Regions from separate parts of the Pseudoalteromonas sp. UBA6610 genome, predicted to be linked through region 1. Evidence: predicted binding sites of a transcription regulator. Region 1 holds the regulator's gene; each other region holds the start of a gene.
The links. Region 1 encodes FliA, which starts transcription of late flagellar genes. Its sites were predicted from a motif close to CTAAAGNTNNNNNNNNNNNNGCCGATA; they were not measured.
Positions count from the first base shown of each region.

Region 2: the regulator FliA is predicted to act here: its motif matches at 1,834-1,860, upstream of B4F91_RS10015 (DUF5610 domain-containing protein).
Region 3: the regulator FliA is predicted to act here: its motif matches at 1,923-1,949, upstream of pomA (flagellar motor protein PomA).

Region 1 covers NZ_DJHW01000061.1:49,857-53,292, forward strand. Annotated here, with positions in the region: gene B4F91_RS08015 (MinD/ParA family ATP-binding protein) at 1-595, shown strand, start outside; gene B4F91_RS08020 (RNA polymerase sigma factor FliA) at 598-1,332, shown strand; gene cheY (chemotaxis response regulator CheY) at 1,374-1,757, shown strand; gene B4F91_RS08030 (protein phosphatase CheZ) at 1,773-2,540, shown strand; gene B4F91_RS08035 (chemotaxis protein CheA) at 2,556-3,436, shown strand, end outside.
Region 2 covers NZ_DJHW01000071.1:21,578-25,013, forward strand. Annotated here, with positions in the region: gene B4F91_RS10000 (thiol:disulfide interchange protein DsbA/DsbL) at 1-105, shown strand, start outside; gene B4F91_RS10005 (DUF523 domain-containing protein) at 164-616, shown strand; gene trmA (tRNA (uridine(54)-C5)-methyltransferase TrmA) at 627-1,724, opposite strand; gene B4F91_RS10015 (DUF5610 domain-containing protein) at 1,890-3,029, shown strand; gene murI (glutamate racemase) at 3,095-3,436, shown strand, end outside.
Region 3 covers NZ_DJHW01000023.1:5,047-8,482, forward strand. Annotated here, with positions in the region: gene B4F91_RS03385 (flagellar motor protein MotB) at 180-1,100, opposite strand; gene pomA (flagellar motor protein PomA) at 1,103-1,870, opposite strand; gene B4F91_RS03395 (exodeoxyribonuclease VII small subunit) at 2,186-2,428, shown strand; gene ispA ((2E,6E)-farnesyl diphosphate synthase) at 2,431-3,318, shown strand; gene dxs (1-deoxy-D-xylulose-5-phosphate synthase) at 3,421-3,436, shown strand, end outside.

The DNA.
Region 1 (3,436 bases):
TGACGAGATTTTAGTTGAAGGCCCAGGCGGTATTAAAATCGTGCCTGCTACATCAGGCTCGCAAAGTATGGTGGAGCTAACCCCATCTGAGCATGCTGGGTTAATTCGTGCCTTTAGTGAGCTTAATACCGAATTTGATATTTTAATTGTAGATACCGCCGCTGGTATTTCTGACATGGTGCTGAGTTTTTCTCGTGCAGCGCAAGATGTCATGGTGGTGGTGTGTGATGAGCCGACCTCTATTACTGATGCCTACGCGCTTATTAAAGTACTTAGCCGCGAGCATGGCGTTTATAAATTTAAAATTGTTGCAAACATGGTGCGCAGTATGCGCGAGGGCCAAGAGCTTTTTGCAAAGCTCTCAAAAGTAACAGACCGCTTTTTAGATGTGTCTATGGAGCTTGTTGCGACTATTCCATATGATGAAAATATGCGTAAATCTACGCGTAAACAAAAAGTAATTGTCGATCTTTTCCCTAATTCACCAGCAGCAGTTGCGTTTAAAACATTAGCGACAAAAGCAGTAAAATGGCCTATACCTAATCAACCTTCAGGACATTTAGAGTTTTTCATTGAGAAGCTAGTAAACGGTTGATTATGACAACATCGGTGAAAAGAGCTATTGGATATCAATCAACACAAAATTTAAATGTGATTGTTGAAAAGCACGCGTCGCTTGTCAAAAAAGTGGCGTGCCATTTAATAGCTCGTCTTCCTCCTAGCGTTCAGCTTGATGACTTAATCCAATCGGGAATGATTGGCCTTATCGAGGCCTCAAAAAACTTTGACGCCAGTAAAGGGGCAAGCTTTGAAACGTTTGCTGGTATTCGTATTCGCGGTGCTATGCTTGATGAAATGCGCAGAGGGGATTGGGCACCACGTTCGGTGCACCGTAAAAGCCGTTTAGTCGCCGAAACCATCACAGAATTAGAAAATAGCTTAAATAGAGAACCAAAAGATACTGAAGTAGCTGAAAAACTTGATATTTCGCTAGAAGAATACCATCATATTTTAAATGATGTTAATTCCAGTAAAGTGCTTGGTATAGAAGACCTAGGGGTAGATGAAGATGTTATTAGCCCTGCAGGTCAAGATTTAGCGCTAGACAAACCATTTAATAATGTTAAAAATGAACGGTTTAATAATTCATTGTTAGAGGCAATAAAGTCTTTACCAGAGCGAGATGCAATGGTGCTTTCTTTGTATTACAACGATGAAATGAATTTAAAAGAAATTGGGCATATACTCGATGTAAGTGAATCGCGTGTAAGTCAGATACATGGTCAGGCGATGATTAAGCTCAAAGCAAAAATCAATGACTGGATAAACTAGTAGTAAGTAAATTATAGGTTAAGACCTCACCGGAGGATGTTTTGGATAAAAACATGAAAATTCTTGTTGTTGATGATTTCTCTACAATGAGACGTATTATAAAAAATCTGTTGCGTGACCTAGGGTTCACGAATGTTCAAGAAGCTGACGATGGTTCTACAGCATTACCTATGTTGCAAAATCAGGTTTTTGACTTTGTTGTAACCGATTGGAACATGCCAGGCATGCAGGGTATTGACTTGCTAAGAGCCATTAGAGCTGACGAAAAATTAAAACATATTCCGGTTTTAATGGTGACGGCAGAAGCTAAAAAAGAACAAATAATAGCGGCAGCGCAAGCAGGTGTTAATGGCTATATTGTTAAGCCATTTACTGCTGGTACTTTGAAAACTAAATTAGAAAAAGTGTTTGAACGCTTAGGTTAATGAGAGGAGAGGCTTATGTCAGCACCAGCTGCGCCTCAAATTACTTTAGAACAAGCTCGTCAGCTCGTCGTTTTTTTAGAAAACGGTGAGCAAGATAAAGCAGATCAATTAATTTTAGATACTGCCTCTCAAGAGCAATCGCAGCTTTTTGCTGAAGTAGGTAAGTTAACACGCCAATTACACGAAGCCCTTAAAAGCTTTGAACTTGATACGCGTTTAACCGATTTAACCACTGATGCAATTCCGGATGCGAAAAAGCGCTTAAACTATGTCATGGAAATGACAGAAAATGCAGCTAATAAGACAATGGATGCGGTCGAAGCAAGCCTCCCTATTGCGCAGCAGCTAGCAGATGAAATTGCACATATTAAGCCTACTTGGGATAGGCTTATGAACCGTGAGATAGAGCTGGGCGAGTTTAAAACCTTATGCCACAGCATCGACAAGTTTATGAACAGCTCTCATCATAAAACCGATGAGTTGCAAACTTTAATGACCAATGTACTAATGGCGCAGGATTTTCAAGATTTAACCGGCCAGGTTATCCGCCGTGTAATTGAATTAGTCAGAGAAGTAGAAGAAAGTTTAATCCACCTTTTAACAGCATTTGCTGCACAAGATGACAGCATTGCTGAAAGTAAAGAACAACAAGAAACAGAAGAACAGGTTGCCGCACAAACATTAGCAGGTCCTGAAGGCCCTATTATTGATAAAGAGTCGCGAAATGATGTTGTATCTGACCAAGACGAGGTCGATGACCTATTATCAAGTTTGGGCTTCTAAGAGGAGAGTAACTGCATGAGCTTTGAAGTCGATGAAGATATTTTACAAGACTTTCTTGTAGAGGCTGGAGAAATCCTAGAGCTTTTATCTGAACAGTTAGTTGAGCTAGAAAATAACCCAGAAGATACTGAGTTACTAAATGCTATTTTTAGGGGCTTTCATACCGTAAAAGGGGGAGCAGGCTTTTTAGCTATGACTGAGCTTGTTGATGCCTGTCATGGTGCTGAAAACGTATTTGATCTCTTACGCCAAGGGGTTAGAACTGTTAATTCAGAATTAATGGATGTGATTTTACAAGCACTAGATACCATTAATGAAATGTTTGCCACTATTCAAAACCGCGAACAGCCAGACCCAGCAGACCCTCAATTATTAGAAACCCTTCATAAACTCGGCCAACCGCCTACGGATGACGAGCTTACTGAAACAGCCCCCGAAGTTGTTGAACAAGAACCCGCAGCTCCCGTTAGCGCAGAAGATGATGAAGACCCATTTGCATTTGATGAACTATTTGATGTGGCAGGTTCAAGCCCTTCAGCAGATAGCACGCAAATTGATGAAATTACAGAAGATGAATTTGAAAGCTTACTCGATGAGCTACACGGCAAAGGCCAAAGCCCGGTGTCGCAACCAAGTGCAAGTGCAAGTGCAGAGCCAGATTCAAGTTCAGATATTACCGATGATGAATTTGACAGTTTATTAGATGAATTACACGGTGTAGGTAGTTTTGGTCCTGTTGCAGGAGATACCTCAAGTAGTGAGCCAGAAGTAAAACACACAGCACCACCAGCGGCTGTTACAAATGATAGCGGTGATGATGAAATCAGCGATGATGAATTTGAAGCACTGCTTGATGAACTGCACGGTAAAGGCGCCGCACCAGAATCAAAAGAAGC
Region 2 (3,436 bases), on a different contig from region 1:
ACCTTTATCGTAAATGGTAAATACAAATTAAATCTAGGCCGTGAGTCTGGTATTACCGCGCCAGAAGATATTAGTAAATTAATTAACTATTTAGCGAACAAGTAAGGTTTGCTAAAACAAAAAAGCTCCGTAAGGAGCTTTTTTTGTTTATAGGGATATAGCAATGGAAAAAATATTAATATCGAGTTGTTTATTTGGCTTACCTGTTCGATACGATGGTAAAAGCCAAGCATTATCGCACCCGCAAATTAATGTATGGCGTAAAGAAAATAGGTTAGTTATGTTTTGTCCTGAGGTGGCTGGTGGATTGCCAACACCTAGAGCATCAGCAGAGATAAAACAAGGGAGAGTCGTAACGAGCACTTATGAGGATGTAACTAAAGAATTTAAATCAGGTGCAGCTAAAGCCCTAGACTTATGTAATGAGCATGCAATTCGTTTTGCTTTACTTAAAGAGTCGAGCCCTTCGTGTGGTAGAAATACAATTTACGATGGTAGCCATAGTGGGGTAAAAGTACAGGGCATGGGCATGACTGCTAAGTTGCTGATGGAGCATCAAATTGAAGTGTTTAGTGAAAATCAAATACCAGCACTTATAAAGGTGCTGGCATTATAATATTAACTCACTATTTTCTTTGTAAGAAAACACCCGATTCTATGTGATGCGTATAAGGGAACTGATCAAATATCGCAAAGCGCTTAACATTATGAGTACGGGTTAAGTGATCTAAATCGCGCTCAAGCGTTTCTGGGTTGCACGATATATAAATAATGTTCTCGTAGTTGGCTACTAAGTCACAGGTAAGGGTATCCATACCTGCGCGTGGAGGGTCGACTAAAATAGTTTGGCAATCGTAACTTTTTAAATCTATCCCCTCTAAACGCGAAAAGGTACGTTCGCCATTCATTGCCTGGGTAAACTCTTCACTCGACATACGAATTATATCTAAGTTATCTACCTTATTTTTAGCAATGTTGTATTGCGCTGAATGCACAGAAGACTTAGATATTTCAGTAGCCAATACGCGATTAAACGAACCCGCCAATGCAATAGAGAAATTACCATTACCACAGTAAAGTTCCAGCAGGTCATTACTCAGTGGTTTACATAAGTCTTGTGCCCACTCCAGCATTTTTATATTCACTTTAGCATTAGGCTGCGTAAAGCTATTTTCTACTTGTTGATAAATAAGCTCCTGGCCGTTTACGGTTAAACGCTCAGTAACAAAATCATTGCCTAGTACTTCTTTTTGTTTGCGCGCACGACCAATAAAGTCAATATTGTATTTGCTGCTCAGTTTTTCTTTCAGGGCTTTTATTTCAGTTAGCCACTGCTCATCGAGTGGTTTGTGATAAAGCAAGCTTACTAAAATCTCGCCACTTAATGACGATAAATAATCGATTTGAAACAGCTTACGACGTAATACTTCACACGACTTTAAATTATCAATCATCACCTGCATAACTTCACCAACTAATGGCGCGGCAGGGTCAAAGGTGTCGACGCGAATTTTTTCTTTCGTGGCCTGATCAAACATAATATGAAATAGATCATCCCCATCGTGCCATACTCTAAATTCAGCACGTTGGCGGTAGTTAATTGGCTCTGAGCTAAACACCTCTAACGCTTGCACACCAAATCGCTTAAATTGCGACGTAATACGCTGCTCTTTTTCATTTAGCTGCGTATCGTACTGTGTGGTATCTATTTTAATCACTGCCATTAATGCTACTACCTTATCTATGAGATCTATTTATCGGCGCTATTGTAGGGAGCGAGCAGTATTTGTCTAGTTTTGCTGATAATAAAGTTGCTGTTTTTTTAAACATGCACTTTAGTTTTGTCACTATTAGCCGATAATAAGCTAAGTACGTAACGGAGGTGGATCATGAAAATCGGTAATTATGGCTATACGCCAAACAACAACGTAAACAAATTCAATAATAAAGAGGCGCTACAGCAGCCAACAATCCAATCTCCGCAAGAAAGTTCATTACAGCGAGGCAGAGAACTTGCTGCAAAAGTGCTTGGCGACAAAATGGCAGAGCAGCTAGGTTTACCTGTTGAGCAAAAACAAGCCGATAAACCTTTATTCGATTTTGATGAAATAGTAAAAAATGTACTCGACTTTGTATCTGGCGCAGTTAATAAAGCCAAAGCCAATGGTGCCGATGACGATAAATTAAAAAATATGTTAGATGATGCGCGCTCAGGTGTTCAAACCGGTATAGACGAAGCGGTTGATGAACTAAAAGGCACCGGTGTATTTAACGAAGAAATGCAAGAGGGCATCGACAAGTCAAAAGAAGGCATTTTTGAGGGGCTTGATGAGTTTGAGCAAACCCTATTTAACCCACAAGCGGCCAGTGTTAGCGTAAGCCAAGCACAATATGTAAGCATGAGCAGCAATGCCGAGTATAAGTTTACAACAGCCGAAGGTGATGAGGTCAGTATTAGCTTTGCTGATGCATATGAGTCTCAAACAGCGAGCGGGTATCAACAAAGCAATAACAGCGAATCGTTTGCCAGCTCGTCGTCGCAATCTCGAGAGCTGTCTTTTTCAATGTCAGTTAATGGTGATTTAAACGAACAAGAGCAAGATGCCATTAATGCCATGATGGAAGAGCTACAAGGTGTAAGTAAAACATTCTTTAGCGGTGATTTGGATGAAGCATTTGAAAAAGCACAAGAGCTGAGCTTAGGCAGTGAGCAACTTGTTGCATTTTCAATGGATCTTCGCCAAACGAAAACAGTCGCTACCGTTAAAAGTTATGAGCAATATCAGCCAAACCCATCAAAAGAGGTAGCCGATGCGATCGCGCCTTTTAATGACGATCTAAAAAATGCATTTGATAAAGCATCGCAACTAGGCCTACAAGATCAGCTTGCCGGTATTATAGAGTGGCTAAACCAAGATCAAGCAGCGGTCGATCAGCTAGTTGATTACACACAGGCAATGTTTGAAAACTTAAACCAATTAAATTCAGCGGGCGATGCACTCGACGCGCTAAAGTCTGAGCAAAGCTAAACTGCTTTCTTTTATAAGTACCTCATGGCAAACTGCCGTTCTCAATAAACAGTAGGAACCAAAGTTTGTCAGCCCACATAATGGTATTTGATTCAGGTATAGGTGGCACCACCGTGCTTGAGCATATTCAAAAGCGTATTCCAGATGCACAGTACAGCTACTTTATGGATAATGCGTTACTCCCTTATGGCGCGCAAACCCAGCAAACTATTATAGGGCGTTTATGCTCACTCATTTATTTTATTGAGCACAACGCGCTTGGTGTCGACCTTATTGTTATAGCCTGCAATACGGCCTCTACATCAGCCTTAAGTGAAGTACGCAAAATTACATCAATACCTATTGTCGGCGTAGTGCCAGCAATAAAGCCTGCTGCTGAAGTAACTCGCACAAAGCACATCGGCTTA
Region 3 (3,436 bases), on a different contig from region 1:
GTCACCACCAGAACCATTTCCCGGCATATAGCAATATTTATCGATTATTTTCACAGAAACACCATTACATATGTTAAAGAAATGTACTTTAAGCTAAAATAATGAACTTGCCAAGATACTTAGGCGATTAAGTACCTTAAAAAGAAACTTAATTAGAGAAATTAGCGCCCGCTACTAGCCTAGCGTACATCAATAGGGTCTGACTCTTTAGCTTTACCTTGTAAGATTGATATTTCTACTCGGCGATTTCTACGCCTATCTTCGTTTGAATTATTCGGAACAAGTGGACGAGTATCAGCCCGCCCTACTACCATCATGCGGTTTTTATCAAACCCTTGTACCGTTTGTAATTCGCTTGCGACTGCTACAGCACGCTTTGACGATAAGTCCCAGTTATTAATATATAACTCGTTAGAAACCTGAAAATCATCGGTGTGACCCGATACCGTAATTTCTCCAGGTACATCTTTTAATAACTCACCAATATCTTGAATTATGGGCTTAAACTTAGGTTGTAAAAAAGCACTGCCAGAGGGAAATGAGCCATTTTCACGGATACGAATAATGATTTGCTGCCCTAAAGATTCAAGCTCGATTGCACCATCGATAATTTGTTTTTCGAGCTGTTGCGCTATTTTTTTCACTAACTCGTTAGTTTGTTCTTGATCGGCGGCTGAAGTTGCTTGCTCTGAAGATTGCTGCTGCGATGTACTACGTGACTCGCCACCACGTTTATCGCCACGTTGCTCTTGTCTACCACCAGCAGAGCTTTCATCACCCGCTTGAAATTCTAACATTTGCTGGGTCATTTCAACGGTTTGTTGCTGAATGGTTTCTATCGGGGTAGGTTCAGGCTTACCAGGGGTAAATTCCATAGCAATAACCGAGGTCCCTTTAGGGATATCTTTTACTTCTATTTTGTTTTGCACACCAAATGCAAACTTCATCGAGCCTGCTATTTGCTTAAATTTAAGTACATCCATTTCTGAAAACGCGAGCAAAAGTACAAAAAAGCACATTAAAAGCGACATTAAGTCGGCAAATGTTCCCATCCAAGCAGGCAGACCTGGTGGTGGGCATTTGCACTCTTGATCAGACATGGTTACTCCTCGGTATCTACTTTGCGCTTAGACTCAGCAAGGTAGTTTTTCAATATACCTTCAATTACTTTCGGGTTTTGGCCATCTTGAATACCTAAAATAGCATCCAGTATTAGACGCTGATTCATGGCTTCTTCGTCTTTACGAAGCTCCAGTTTTACCTGAATAGGAATAGCCACTACATTTGCTAAAAATGCACCATATAAAGTAGTTAATAATGCCACCGCCATCGCGGGGCCAATGGCTTTAGGGTCATCCATGTTAGATAACATAGCAACTAAGCCTATTAACGTTCCTATCATACCCATTGCTGGGGCTATATCGGCAAGTGACTTAAATAAACCAGCGCCCAGTTCGTGACGAGTTGTGGTTAAAGAAATGTCTTTTTGAAGCGTGGCACGAACTACATCAGCATCGTGGCCATCAACGAGCATATCTACACCTTTGCGCATAAAAGGGTTTGGTATTTCGGCTTCTTCGAGGGCTAAAAACCCCCCTTTACGGGCTGAATCAGCAAGTTCAACTGCTTTTTCAATCAGCTCTTCTGGCGATTCGATTTTAAACATAAATGCTTTACCAACAACCTTACCTATGCCCAAAAACTGCGACAAGGTAAAGTTTGATAACACAATAAATAGTGAGCCACCAAATACAATTACACTAGAAGGCGCATCGGCAAACATCCCCATTTCACCGCTACTACTCATAAACATGGACATGACAATTAAACCAATTGCGCCAAGGATCCCAATTATGGTTGCTAAATCCACATTTCCTCCAAAGTATTATACTTTGTTATTCAAACTTTTATTATTAACTGCTTATCGGCAAGATACTGAAATACTTAAGCCATTTTTGAAAAAAGTGTAAAACACTGTGTTTGGCCTAATTTTAGATCAAGATACCCTACTCGCCTAGCGACTGATTAATTTTATTGTACACAGTGAGCACTAATACGCATCTTATACATGGTAAAAATGCGATTTAAACTGATATAACTCAAAAAACAACGATCATCCTTTGACCTAGTTTAGCATTCCCCCTAAAATTGGCTCCTAAATTTATCATGCTGGCTGAAATTAAACATGGCGACTAAAAAACCTGAAAACCTAAGTTTTGAACAAGCACTCGAAGAACTATCAACCATTGTCGGTGAAATGGAACAAGGTGATTTATCGCTTGAGCAGTCGTTAAAGCAATTTGAGCGTGGTATAGCCTTAGCTAACGCCTCAACGGGTAAGTTACAACAAGCAGAACAAAAAGTGTCTATTTTGATGGGTAATGACGAAAAAGCAGCGCTTACTTCATTTAACAACGATATGGAATAACCGTGAGCATACAAGAAAAAATAGAATGTGCTCAACAAGATGTCGTAAAGACCCTGCAACAGTACTTTGATCAACCCCTTGATACCGCACACACAGTAAAAGAAGCTACGCAGTACGGCTTATTTAACGGTGGCAAGCGTTTACGCCCCTTTTTAGTCTACGCAAGTGGTGAAATGCTCGGAGCTAATAAGCAAGATTTAGATATTCTTGCGGCTGCTATTGAGTGTATTCATAGCTACTCATTGGTGCACGATGATTTACCAGCCATGGATGATGACGACCTTCGCCGTGGACGCCCAACTTGCCATATAGAGTTTGACGATGCGCATGCAATTTTAGCGGGCGATGCACTACAAACATTGGCCTTTGAGCTTATCTCGACTCACAATTTTACCTGCAGCGCATCAACACAAGTAAAAATGATCAGCGCACTGGCTAAAGCATCGGGGCTTGAAGGCATGGTCGGCGGGCAAGGGCTAGATATTGCCGCCACAGATAAAGTGATTACAGTACAACAGCTTGAACGAATTCATAAATTAAAAACGGGTGCCTTAATCAACTGTGCCATTACATTGGGTGCATTATGTAGCGAAAAAGCAGACAAACAAACCTTAGAAAACTTACGTGTTTTTGGGTATGCTATAGGGCTGGCATTTCAAGTGCACGACGACATTTTAGATGTTGAAGGTGACACATTTACTTTAGGTAAGCCACAAGGCTCTGATTTAGCTGCTAATAAAGCAACTTATCCGGCCCTATTAGGTATGCAAGGTGCCAAGCAAATGGCGCAAAATTTAATAGAGCAAGCGCATCAAGCATTGAACAAAATAGATGCTGATACCTCTGTTCTAGCGGCGCTGGCAAACTACCTGATTAAACGTGACCATTGAGTGTTACATATACGTATTGCCATTTAGCACTGACATTATTACTCAACAGCGGTAACAACTAATAAGTTAGCACCGGTGTTAGCGAAGGATAAAATAAATACCATGACACTTGATAGTA